DNA from 2 places in the Verrucosispora sp. FIM060022 genome. Region 1 is predicted to be linked to the other one. Evidence: riboswitches for the same ligand, from Rfam matches in the RefSeq annotation. Region 1 holds a riboswitch; the other holds the start of a gene.
What was found. Region 1 has a riboswitch for thiamine pyrophosphate ahead of EG812_RS23545 (ECF transporter S component). Riboswitches for the same ligand answer to the same signal wherever they lie in the genome.
Positions count from the first base shown of each region.

Region 2: linked by a shared signal. The riboswitch ahead of thiE (thiamine phosphate synthase) and the one ahead of EG812_RS23545 (ECF transporter S component) in region 1 are both predicted to bind thiamine pyrophosphate.

Region 1 is NZ_RQIV01000010.1:65,894-72,052, forward strand. It holds gene gnd (NADP-dependent phosphogluconate dehydrogenase) at 1-952, opposite strand, end outside; gene EG812_RS23535 (energy-coupling factor transporter transmembrane component T family protein) at 1,183-1,983, opposite strand; gene EG812_RS23540 (ABC transporter ATP-binding protein) at 1,980-3,551, opposite strand; gene EG812_RS23545 (ECF transporter S component) at 3,686-4,276, opposite strand; TPP riboswitch at 4,347-4,452, opposite strand; gene EG812_RS23550 (permease) at 4,774-5,715, shown strand; gene EG812_RS23555 (TIGR03943 family putative permease subunit) at 5,712-6,159, shown strand, end outside.
Region 2 is NZ_RQIV01000002.1:329,836-335,994, reverse strand. It holds gene EG812_RS08030 (ThuA domain-containing protein) at 1-4,020, opposite strand, end outside; TPP riboswitch at 4,352-4,461, shown strand; gene thiE (thiamine phosphate synthase) at 4,456-5,082, shown strand; gene thiO (glycine oxidase ThiO) at 5,076-6,159, shown strand, end outside.

The DNA of each region.
Region 1 (6,159 bases):
CGGTGACCTGCCACTTCTCCCCGGAGTCGGGGAAGGCCCGGACCGCGGCCTCACGCTGCCCGACGTGCCCGGACAGCGACCGGGCGAAGGTCGCCTCGGCGATGCCGGTGATCGGGATGCCCAGGTCGAGGGCGATCTGGACGGTCCATCGCCCGGTGCCCTTCTGCTCGGCCCGGTCCTGCACGACGTCCACGAACGCCTCGCCGGTGGCGGCGTCGGTGTGCGCCAGCACGTCGGCGGTGATCTCGATCAGGAACGACTCCAGCTCGCCGGTGTTCCACTCCCGGAAGATCTCCGCGAGTTCCGACGGCGTCGCGCCCAGCCCGGCCCGCAGCAGGTCGTACGCCTCGGCGATGAGCTGCATGTCGGCGTACTCGATGCCGTTGTGGACCATCTTGACGAAGTGCCCGGCACCGTCCGGCCCCACGTGCTGGCAGCACGGCTCACCGTCGACCTGCGCGGCGATCTTCTCGAAGATCGGGCCGAGCTTGCGGTACGACTCGACCGAGCCACCCGGCATGATGCTCGGCCCCCACAGCGCGCCCTCCTCACCACCGGAGACACCGGTGCCGACGAAGTGCAGGCCGTGGGCCCGCAGCGCCTCCTCCCGCCGACGGGTGTCGGCGAAGTGCGCGTTGCCGCAGTCGATGATGATGTCGCCCGCTTCGAGCAACGGCACCAACTCGTCGATCACCGCGTCGGTGGGGCCGCCCGCCTTGACCATGATGATCACTGCGCGGGGGCGCTCCAGCGCGGCGACGAAGTCCGCAAGGGACTCCGTCGGGACGAAGGTGCCCTCGTCGCCGTGCTCGGCCACCAGCGACCGGGTCCGCTCCGGCGAGCGGTTGTGCAACGCCACGGTGAACCCGTTGCGGGCCAGGTTGCGGGCCAGATTTCGACCCATCACCGCCAGCCCGGTCACACCGATCTGCGCCGTAGCCCGATCCGCCATCCTCGTCGCCACCTTCCGCGTCTGTCAGTAGTGCTGCGACGGTAGCGCGCTTCGATGCCCGCCCGCGTCATCCCCCACCCCTGGTCACCATGTGGTCGCCCCCTCTTGCGGCGACGATCATGCACTCTCGGTCGCCGTTGCGCGTAGATTATCCCCTTTGCGGGGACGGCAACTGCATGATCGACGGGAGCCAGGGGGAGGGGCGTAGGGGAGGGTGGAGGGGTGGAGGGTTAGGGGGTGAGGGGGGTGAAGGTGCCGAGGGTGATGCTGATGGTGAGGGCGGCGGCGGCCAGGGCGGGGGCGCAGATGAGCAGGAGCCAGTCGGCGGTGGAGAAGGGCTGGTGGCGGGCGAAGGTGCGCCCGGTGGTGGAGTCGAAGCCGCGGGCGTCCATGGCGACGGCGAGTCGGGTGCCCCGGCGGATCGCCCCGACCAGCAGGGTGAACGCGGTCGAGGCGAACAGTCGCAGCTTGGCCACCGGGTTGCGGCCGGCCTCCACGCCCCGTGCCCGGCGGGCCATGGCGATCATCTGCCACTCCTGGCTGAGCAGCGGTAGCAGCCGGAACGCGGCCAACGCGCCGATGGCGAACCGGGCCGGTGCCTTCGCGTTCTGCACCAGCGCGTCGGCCAGATCGGTCGGATCGGTGGTGGCGAAGACGATCACGCCGGGCAGCGCGACCGCGAACAGGCGCAGCACCAGGCCGAGGGCGGTGAGCAGCACCGACGAGGTGACCATGATCGGCCCGGCGTCGAGCAGCACCCGTCCCGACCGGTCGGCGGCGAACAGGACCAGGGTGACCAGTACGCCGCCGGCGGCGAGCAGCAACGGCCAGGCCCGACGGAGCAGCACCCGGTACCGCAGGCCGAACAACGGCAGTACTGCCAACTCCACCGCCAGGGCGATCGCCGGCGCGACCGGATCCAGCGTCGCCAGCAGCGGGAAGGCGAACAGCAGCGCCGCTGCCAGCTTGGCCACCGGGTTACGGCGGGCCAGCGGGGCGTCCGGGTGCGCGACCGGTTCGAGGTCGATCATCGTTGCCCCGCCGTCGCCGGCCCGGCATCGTCTGTCGGCGACATCCGCATCCCACCCTCGCTTCCAGCCGGCCGTCCACGATCAACGGGGCGACCGTCACCCGGCTCGCGGGTAGGCAGGTCGGGGCGGTCGCTGGGGTCGTCGCCGCGGCGCGGTACGGGCCGCAGGGTCAGGGTGCGGTCGGCCAGCGCGGCCACGAAGTCGGTGTCGTGGGTGACCGTCACCAGGCCGTGGCCGGCGTCGCGCAGTTCCGCGAAGAGGTCCACCAGCTCCCGCCAGGTCCGCCGGTCCTGCCCGAAGGTGGGCTCGTCGCAGATCACCAGCCGGGGCGCGGTGGCCAGGGCGGTCGCGACACTCAGCCGCCGCGCCTCCCCGCCGGAAAGGGTGTACGGGTTGGCCCCGACCAGCTTGTCCAGCCGCAGCCGCTGCAGCAGGTCGTCGACGCGCTGGCGGACCACCGCATCGGTGGCGCCCGTCCGGCGCGGACCCAACGCCAGTTCGTCGAAGACCGTGCTGGTGACGAACTGGTGTTCCGGATCCTGGAACACCGAGCCGATCCGGCGCGCCAGCGCGGGCGCACGCCACCGGTGCGGTGCCGTGCGGGCGTCGGCCCCGGCCAGTTCCGTGCTGCCCGACAGTCGTCCGGTGCCGGGCTTGAGCAGCCCGCCGAGCAACAACGCGAGGGTGGACTTGCCTGCGCCGTTGGGACCGAGCACGGCGAGCGCCTCACCGGCGCGTACGGTCAGGTTGGTGGGGGCCAGCCGGGGTGGCTGGCCGAGGCGGTCGGCGGTGAGCAGCACCTCGCCTGCCGGAGCGATGGCCGGGCGTGGCGGGAACTGCCGGCCCGGCACCCAGACGCCGTCGGCGGCGAGGGCGTCGCCGTGCGCGGCGAAGACGGCTTCCGGCGTACCGTCGGCCCGCACGCCGCCACCGGCTTCGAGCACGACCACCCGGTCCACCAGGGGCAGGGCATCGGCGATCCGGTGCTCGACCAGGATCAGTGTGGTGTCGCCGTCGACCGCGCGGGCGATCGCGGCGCGGATCAGGTCGGCACCGGCCGGGTCGAGGTTGGCGGTGGGCTCGTCGAGCAGCAGCAGGTCGGGGCGCAGCGCGAGCGCACCGGCCAGGGCGAGCCGCTGCTGTTCGCCGCCGGAGAGCGCCGCGGTGCGACGGTCCCGGTGGTACGGGAACCCGACCCGCTGCAACGCCTCGTCGACGCGGGGCCAGATCTGTGCTGCCGGTACGCCCCGGTTCTCCAGCCCGAACGCCACGTCGTCGCCGCTGCGGGCCATGACCAGCTGGGACTGCGGATCCTGAAAGACGATGCCGACCCGTTCGCGGACCTCGGCCGGCGGGCGACCGTCGATCTCGATGGTGCCCTCCTGCTCACCGGAGTCCTCCGGCAACAGTCCCGCCAAAGCGGCCAGCACCGTGCTCTTGCCCGCCCCGGAAGGCCCGAGCAGCAACACCCGTTCCCCTCGCCGCACCCACAGGTCCACCCCGCGCACGGCCCACGCCCGCCGCCCCGCATGCCGCCACCCGAACCCCCGCAGCCGCACCCCACCCACCCCGTACCCCCCTCCTCCCACCGTCACCCACCCACCGTCACCCACCACCCCGCCATCGCGCGTTGATCAAGACGTTTGCGTCCGAGAAATGCAGGTCGACAGACGCAAACTTCTTGATCAACAGGGGCGGGGGGTTAGACGAGGGTTTGGGTGCGGCCGGAGGGGAAGCGGGACAGGGCGCCGGTGCGTGCGAGGGAGTTGGTGAGGGCGTACGCGCCTACGCCGGCGATCGCGGCGGCGCTGAGGATGGTGAACAGCGCGTACGGGATCCGGTAGCTGACCAGTTCGTACGCGGTGTTCCAGACGAAGAAGTCGAACAGGGCGGCACCGAGGCCGGTCATCGCGCCGGCGAGCAGTGCGGTCGGCAGCCGGAACGAGCGGTAGCGGAAGGCGGCGAAGGCCAGTTCCGCGCCGAGGCCCTGGATCAGGCCCTGGACGATGGTGACGCCGCCCCACTCCGAGCCCAGCAGTGCGGAGACCGTCGCCGCGACCGCCTCGCAGAACAGCGCGGCACCCGGCTTGCGGATCACCAGGCCGCCGAGCACCGCGGGGATCAGCCAGACGCCGTACATGATGGCCTGGCTGGCCGGGAAGAAGGCGAAGGCCGGGTCAACGGCCCGCCAGAGCAGCCCCCAGGCCCAGAAGATCACACCGAAGGCGACGGCGATCACCGCAGCCACGACGATGTCGATGGTGCGCCATCGGTTGGCGGTCGGTCGAATCATGATTGCTCCCAGTCCAGTGTTCGAACCAGGTAAGACGCACGCCGCGCCCGACGGCACCGGGCCGTGGCGGGCTGGAGGTGGACCGAACTCCCTGCGCTGGCATTACCCAGATCAGGTACGGAGGGTCTGCGGGCGAACCCGCACTCTCAGCGCTGTGCGCTCCCCTGTCGGAGGTGAAGTTGTCTCGCCGACGCTAACACCTTTAAAGATCAACAGGCAATGTGATCTACGCAGGTCACGCCAGGTGCGGCCCGAGCCGCCCGTACGTCCGCCCGCCACATCCACCCGTTTCCGTGACATTCATCGACGTTGTCGGTTCCGGACGGTAATCTCAGCCCGCCAAATCTCCCAGGTGAAGAGACGACAGGGTGAGCACAGACACGGATCACGCCGTACCGGCCGACGAACCGCAGGGCCGTCCCGGCGGCGTCACCACCGAGGCGCCGGCGACCCACCCGGACGGCCCCACGCCACCCCGACGATGGCTCGGTGACCGGATCGGCTCGGTGGAGGTGCTGGCCGCGCTGCTGATCCTGCTGATCATCTTTCGGGATCCGCTGGCCGGGGCGCTTGACGATCCGCGCCTGCAGACCTGGACCACGGTGTTCGTCTCGATCATGGTGCAGGCGGTGCCGTTCCTGGTCTTCGGGGTGCTGCTCTCGGCCGTGATCGCGGTCTTCGTACCCCGGTCGTTCTGGGCCCGGGCGCTGCCCCGGCACCCGGCCCTGGCGGTGCCGGCGGCCAGCGCGGCCGGCGTGGTGCTGCCCGGCTGCGAGTGCGGGTCCGTGCCGATCGCCGGTTCGCTGATCCGCCGCGGGGTCACCCCGGCCGCCGCCCTGGCCTTCCTGCTCGCCGCACCGGCGGTCAACCCGATCGTGCTGACCGCCACCGCGGTCGCCTTCCCCGACAACCCCGAGATGGTCCTCGCCCGGGGCCTCGCCAGCCTCGTCGTGGCGATGGTGATGGGTTGGCTCTGGCTGCGTCTCGGGCGTACCGAGTGGATCAGGATGCCGCGCCGACCCGAGTTGGACGACCCCCGGCGCGGGCGGGCGTTCTGGGCCGCCGTCCGGCACGACGTCACCCACGCCGGTGGCTTCCTGGTGCTCGGCGCGATGGCCGCCGCCAGCATCAACGTCCTGGTGCCGGAACGCTGGCTGCAGACCCTCGCCGACAACGCCTGGCTGTCCATCCTGGCGCTGGCGGCACTCGCCGTGCTGCTCTCGCTCTGCTCCGAGGCGGACGCCTTCGTGGCCGCCTCGCTGTCGCAGTTCTCCCTCACGTCCCGACTGGTGTTCCTGGTGGTGGGGCCGATGGTCGATCTCAAGCTGATCTCGATGCAGGCCGGTGTCTTCGGCCGCCGGTTCGCGTTCCGGTTCGCGCCGACCACGTTCGCGGTGGCCCTGCTGATCGCCGTCGGTGTCGGGGCGGTGCTGCTGTGAACCGGCAGGCCCAGGCGGTGGTCCTGCTGCTGCTCGGCGGCGCGGTGCTGCGGGCCAGCCTCTCCGACCTCTACCTGCGCTACGTCAAGGAAGGGCTACGACCGTTCCTGATCGCCGCCGGTCTGTTGCTGGTGGTCGCGGCGATCATGACCCTCTGGTACGAGCTACGTCCGGTCCGCACCCGCTCCGACGAACCTGCCGACGACCACGACGACCACACCCACCACGAACCGCGCGTCGGCTGGCTGCTCATCCTGCCCGTGCTCGGCCTGCTGCTGGTCGCCCCGCCGGCCCTCGGCTCGTACGCGGCCAGCCAGTCCGGCACCGCGCTGAACGCCCCGCGACAGTCCGACTACCCGCCGCTGCCCGACGCCGACCCCGCGCCGGTAAGCGTCCTCGACTACGCGGCCCGGGCGTTGTTCGACCGAGGTGCCTCGATCGGCG
Region 2 (6,159 bases), on a different contig from region 1:
GTTCACCACCGGCGCGGTGGTGCCGCCGTTGAGGGCGAACAGGCCGATCCGCGGGTTGGTGATCCCGGCCAGGGCAGCGGACCGGCCGACCGGAGTGAAGGTCTGCCCGTCGGTCGAGTAGGCCGCGGTCAGGTTCGTCCCGTCGCTCGTCAGTCGCAGATGGATGGTGTCACCGGTGGGAGCGGCGGTGGCGTCCGCGCTGTCGTTGCGCGGCGTCCCGGAGGTTTCCCGGATGAACTCCACCTTGCGGTTGCCGCCGTAGACCAGGTCCAGCTTGGCGTAGTTGTCGTCGTTGCTATAGAGGATCAGGCCGGCCTGCTGGTAGTCGGCCCGGGCCGCGACGGTGACCCGGGTGGTCGCCTGCCAGGCCCCGCTGGGTGCGGGCTGGAGCACCAGGTTCGTCGCGTCGTTGCGGGTGCCGTACAGGTCACCTGCGGCGGTGGGTAGGCGCAGCGCACCCCCGGAGACCGAGAGCGACTGGTTGTCCCGCACCACACCGCTCCACCGCTGACGATCCAGCGAGGTGCCGGTGAACTCGTCGGACCGTAGTGGCCCCTGCTGCACCTGGCAGGGCTCGTTGCCCCCGGTCCCGTCGACCCGGATCGGCACCGTGGCCTGCGCCCGCGCGCCCCGGCTGTCGGTGACCGTCAGGGTGGCGGTGTAGTTGCCCGGCGTGGTGTACGTGGCGGTGGCGTTGAGCGTGGTCGCCGTTGCACCGTTGCCGAAGTCCCAGGCGTACGTCAGCGGGGTGTCCCCGTCCGGGTCGGTCGCCGTACCGGTGAAGGTCACGGCCAGTGGCGCGGTCCCGCTGGTCGGGGTGCCCGTGGCGGTGACCGTCGGTGGGGCGTTGCCGCTCACCCCGGGGCCGACGAAGTTCATCCAGTTGACGTTGAACAGGGTTCCGGTGCCACGGTTGGGGTCCCGGGCGACGAAGTACAGCCCGCCCTCCGAGGAAGCGCCGTTGGGAATCTGCGCGGTGACGTCGGTGTACGTCTGCCACCCCCCGGTGCCGGCCACGGTGGCGGTGGTGATCAGTGGCCCGTCCGCGGCACCGGCGCGTACCTCGATCCGGCCGCCGGAGGTGGCCGAGGCGACCCGGAACTGGATCGACGTGACGCCGGTCAGGCTGGCCGGGCTGACCGACCACCAGTCGCCGTCCTCGATCCAGCCGATGTTCTGCCCGCCGCCGGCGGTGTCACCGGTGGTCTCCTTCTCGACCCCGGCGGTGCCGCCGCCGGTGGCACCCGCCACCCGGCCGGTGGCCGAGAAGTACTCGGCCTCCTTGCGCTTGGGCTGGAGGATCTTCAGCGCCCGGCCGGTCTGCGGCTCGGCCCCGTCGGATCCGCCCTTGTCGGTGTAGGTCGCCTCCAGCACGGTGAAGACGTTTGCGTCCGCGCCGTGGCCGTCGGCGAGCTGGGTCTGCACCGTGCCGGTGCAGCCGGTGTGCCGCTCCAGCGGGTGGGCGTGCTCGTCGTGACCGAGCAGGACCTGGAGTTCGACGTCGGCGCAGTCGATCGTGCCGTCCTCCGGGTCGGTGACGCTGATGGTGTAGGCGACCTGGTCACCCCAGGCGAAGAAACCACCGTCCGGCGGGAACTCGATGGTGACGGTCGGTGCCGTGTTGCCGACGGTGATCGGCACGTTCGCCACCGCGGTCCGCCCCGCCGGGTTGGTGACCCGAAGCTGCGCGGTGTAACTGCCGGACCGGGTGTACGTGTGGGTCGGGTTGGCCTGGGTGGAGGTGCCACCGTCACCGAACGTCCAGGCGTAGGTCAGTGCCCCGCCGTCCGGGTCACGGGAACCGGCACTGGAGAAGCTCACCGCCAGCGGGGGCGCCCCCGAGGTCGGGTTCGCCGAGGCGACCGCGATCGGGGCGCGGGCACCGGCGGTGTAGTCGATCCGGTAGACCCCGGAGTTGCCGTTGTTGCCGCCGAAGCCGCTGCCCCACTCGATCAGGTACAACGCGCCGTCGGGGCCGAACTCCATGTCCATCGGCCGGACGAAGGTCATCTGGTCGAGGATCCGGTTGATGTCGACAAGCGTCTTGCCGTCCTTGCTGACCTGCATGGTGTACATCCGCGACTGGTTCCACTCGCCGAAGATCGACTTGCCGTCGAAGTACGCCGGCCACTGGCGGCGGGACGAGATGGTCGGGTCGAACCGGTAGACGGGGCCGGCCATGGGCGCTCCGCCGCCGCCGATCTCCGGGAAGCGGCTGTTGCCGCCGTAGCCGTAGTCGACAGTGGCCGGGATGGCCGCCGGCAGGTTGGTCAGGCCGGTGTTGTTGGGGGAGTTGTTCACCGGCGCGGAGCAGTTGAACTTCGCCCCGCTCGGGCCGGACGGGAACTGGTAGTCGTTGTACGCCTGGTTGTTGCCGTGGCAGTACGGCCAGCCGAAGTTGCCGGGCCGATCGACGATGTTCCACTCGACCAGGCCCTCCGGGCCCCGGTTCGCGTTGGTGGTGGTGGCGTCCGGGCCGTAGTCGGCGACGTAGAGCACGTTGGTGACCGGGTCGACGCCGATCCGGAACGGGTTGCGCAGGCCCATCGCGTAGATCTCCGGACGGGTCCGGGCGGTGCCCGGGGCGAACAGGTTCCCGCTCGGGATGGTGTACGTCCCGTCGGCCTGCGGCCGGATCCGGAGCACCTTGCCACGCAGGTCGTTGGTGTTGCCGGCGGTGCGCTGCGCGTCGTAGTCCGCCCGCCCGGAACGCTCGTCCAACGGGCTGTAGCCACTGGACTCGAAGGGGTTGGTGTTGTCCCCGGTGGCCAGGTAGAGGTTGCCGGCCGAGTCGAAGGTCATCGTCCCACCCATGTGGCAGCAGGTGTTGCGCTGCGTGGGCACCTCCAGCACGACCCGTTCGCTCGACGCGCTGATCGTGTCACCGGTGACGGTGAACCGGGACAGGTGGTTGCGGGAGCCGCCCGCGCTCGGGGCGTAGTAGAGCCAGACCCATCCGTTGCTGGCGAAGTTGGGGTCGAGTCGGATGCCGAGCAGGCCGTCCTCGTTGCCGGCGAAGACGCTCAACCGCAGGGCGGTGACGGTCTGGCCGGTGTCCGGCTTGATGATCTGCACGCGGCCGTCGCGCTCGATGTAGAAGACCCGCCCGTCGGGCGCGATGTCCAGCTCCATCGGGTTGCTGGTGTTGCTGTCCAGCGTCACCTTCTCGAAGCTGGCGGCCCGGCCCGCACCGCAGTCGGAGTGCACCACCCCGGCCGCGGTCTGAATGCCGCCGAGCAGGTGCTGAAGGAACGCCGCGTCGGAGAAGGACTCCTGGGTGTGCCCACCGCCGGTGTACCAGGACCGGCCGCCGTCGTAGCCCTGGCACCAGGCGATCGGGTGGTCGTGCCCCATCGCCCCGCTACCGGGGCTGTAGCTGCGCTCGTCGAGCGAGGCCAGCACCTGCACCTGACGGGCGCGGGGGTTGGTGCGGAAGTTGTACCACTCGTCGTACCGGGACCACCGCTCCGGCAGGTGCCGGGTCGACTCGTGCGCGTAGTCCTCGACCTTCACGGTTGCGGTCTGGTTCGCCGGGTGGCTGTTGAAGTACGCGCCGACCAGCTGGCCGTACCAGGCCCAGTCGTACTCGGTGTCGGAGGCGGCGTGCACGCCGACGTATCCGCCACCGGCGCGGATGTAGCGCTCGAAGGCCGACTGCTGGCTGGCGTTGAGCACGTCGCCGGTGGTCGACAACCAGATGACCGCCTTGAACCGGGCCAGGTTGGTGTCGGTGAAGGCACCGCCGTCCTCTGTGGTGACGACTGTGAAATTGTTCGCGGTACCGAGTTGTTGGATCGCCCGGATGCCCGCCGGGATCGAGTCGTGGCGGAACCCGGCGGTCTTGGAGAACACCAGGACGGAGTACGGGTCAGCGGCGGCAGCGGCAGCGGTACGGCTCGCGGCCTGGGCGGCTGCGGGGCCGGTGACCGGAGCCGGCGCACCGGCCAGCACGAGTACGAGGGCGAGTAGCGCGACAGTAAATAGGCCGGGCGTTGCTCGTCGACGGCGGGTTCGGGGCACGAAAGTCTCCTCTTTCCGTATGGGACGGGTCGGAGCGGGCGGCGGTGACTACTCCGGTTCGGTCCGAGCGCTCGTACCTGACGGTGAGGGTCTGGCTGCCGAGGAACTGAGCCGATCATTCAATTTGTGTTCGTCGATCGGTTTCGAGCAAGACTCATTGATGTAACAGATTGGTAACGAGGGCCTGGGGAATTGGCATGAGTCGCTGCATATCGGGGTCTTTTTTCGGTCACCGCGTCCCGGCGAGTCGGATTGACGCGGCTGCCCACGGCCCGGCTCGTGTGGCAGCACGGGGGTTGGCGGCACAGCCGAAACAACGTACGGTGACACCCAACGAACCCACGGGAGCCCGGTGTACCGGGCTGAGAGGGGGGCTGCCAGCCCCCGACCGTCGAACCTGATCCGGGTAATGCCGGCGCAGGGAGGAGAGTTGCCGTGCCGTCCCTCGGACGACTGCATCTGATCACCGATACCCGCCCCGGGCGGGATGCGCTCGCCGTGCTCGCCGCCGCCCTGCCGGTGGCCCACACCGAACTGGTCGTCCAGGTCCGGGTCGAGGACACCACCACCGACCGCGAGGCGTACGAGCTGACCCGCCAGGTGCTGGTGCTCTGCCGCCCGTACGGGGTCACCTGCCTGGTCAACGACCGGTTGCATGTGGCGTTGGCGGCGGGCGCGTCCGGCGGCCACGTCGGTGCCGACGACCTGCCGGTGGCGACGGCCCGGCGGGTACTCGGCCCGGATGCGGTGCTGGGCGCCACCGCGCGCGAGCCGGTGTCGGCGGCCGAGGCGGTCGCCGCCGGAGCAAGCTATCTGGGCGTGGGCCCCTGCCACGCCACCACCACCAAGGACGGCCTGCCGCCGGCGATCGGCGTGGCGGGCGTCCGGGCGGTGGTCGAGGCGGTCACCGTGCCGGTGATCGCCATCGGGGGAGTGACGGCGGAGGACGTGCCTGTGTTGCGGTCCGCCGGCGTGTACGGGGTGGCGGTGGTCGGCGCGCTTTCCGGGGCCGCCGACCCCGCCCACGCCGCAGCCGAGTTCGTGGACGCGCTGGCGTGTTAACAAGGGGCCCTTCCTCTACCGGAGGCGTTAACAAGGGGCCCTTCCTTGCACCGCAGGTGACGGTGGTGGGGGCGGGGCCGATCGGGTTGGCGATCGCGTGGCGGTGCGCGGCACGCGGGCTGCGCGTCGTGGTGCACGATCCGGCGCCGGGCTCGGGTGCCTCGCACGTTGCTGCGGGCATGCTGGCGCCGGTGGCCGAGGCGTACTTCGGCGAACACGAGCTGACCGGGCTGCTCACCGAATCCGCCCGACGCTGGCCGGGCTTCGCCGCCGAGCTGACCGAGGCGACCGGGGTCGACATCGGGTACCGGACCGAGGGCACCCTGATGGTCGGGCTCACCGCCGACGACCTGGCCGAGGCGCGTCGACTGTGGTCGTACCAGCAGGGGCTGGGCCTGCCGGTGAGCTTGCTGCGCCCCTCCCAGCTGCGGGAGCGCGAACCGGCGCTGGCGCCGAGGGTCCGCGGCGGCGCGCTCGCCGCCACCGACCACCAGGTCGATCCGCGGCGCCTGGTGCCGGCGCTGCGCCTCGCCGCCGCGCGGGCCGGCGCGGTGCTGGTCACCGAACCGGTCAGGCAGCTGTCCGAGCCGTCGGGCGGGGTGACCGTGGTCGCCGCCGGCTGCGGCGCCGCCGCCCTCACCGGGCTGCCGGTCCGCCCGGTGAAGGGCCAGGTGCTGCGGCTACGCACCCCCGACGGTGGTCCGCCGGGCTTCCGGCACGTCATCCGGGGGTACGCCGACGGCGAGCACGTCTACCTGGTGCCACGCGAGTGCGGCGAGGTGGTGGTCGGTGCCACCGTCGAGGAACGCACCGACGTGGCGGTCTCCGCCGGTGCGGTGCTGCGGCTGCTGCGGGCCGCCGTCGATCTGATGCCCGAGTTGGCCGAGTACGACCTGGTGGAAACGATCGCCGGGCTGCGTCCGGGCACCCCGGACAACGCGCCGATCCTCGGGCCGCTCCCGGGCCGACCGGACGTGCTGGCGGCCACCGGCCACCACCGGCACGGGATCGTGCTCACCCCGGTCACCGCGGATCTGATCACCGGCCTGATCACCGGAGAGGGGACGGACGACCCGC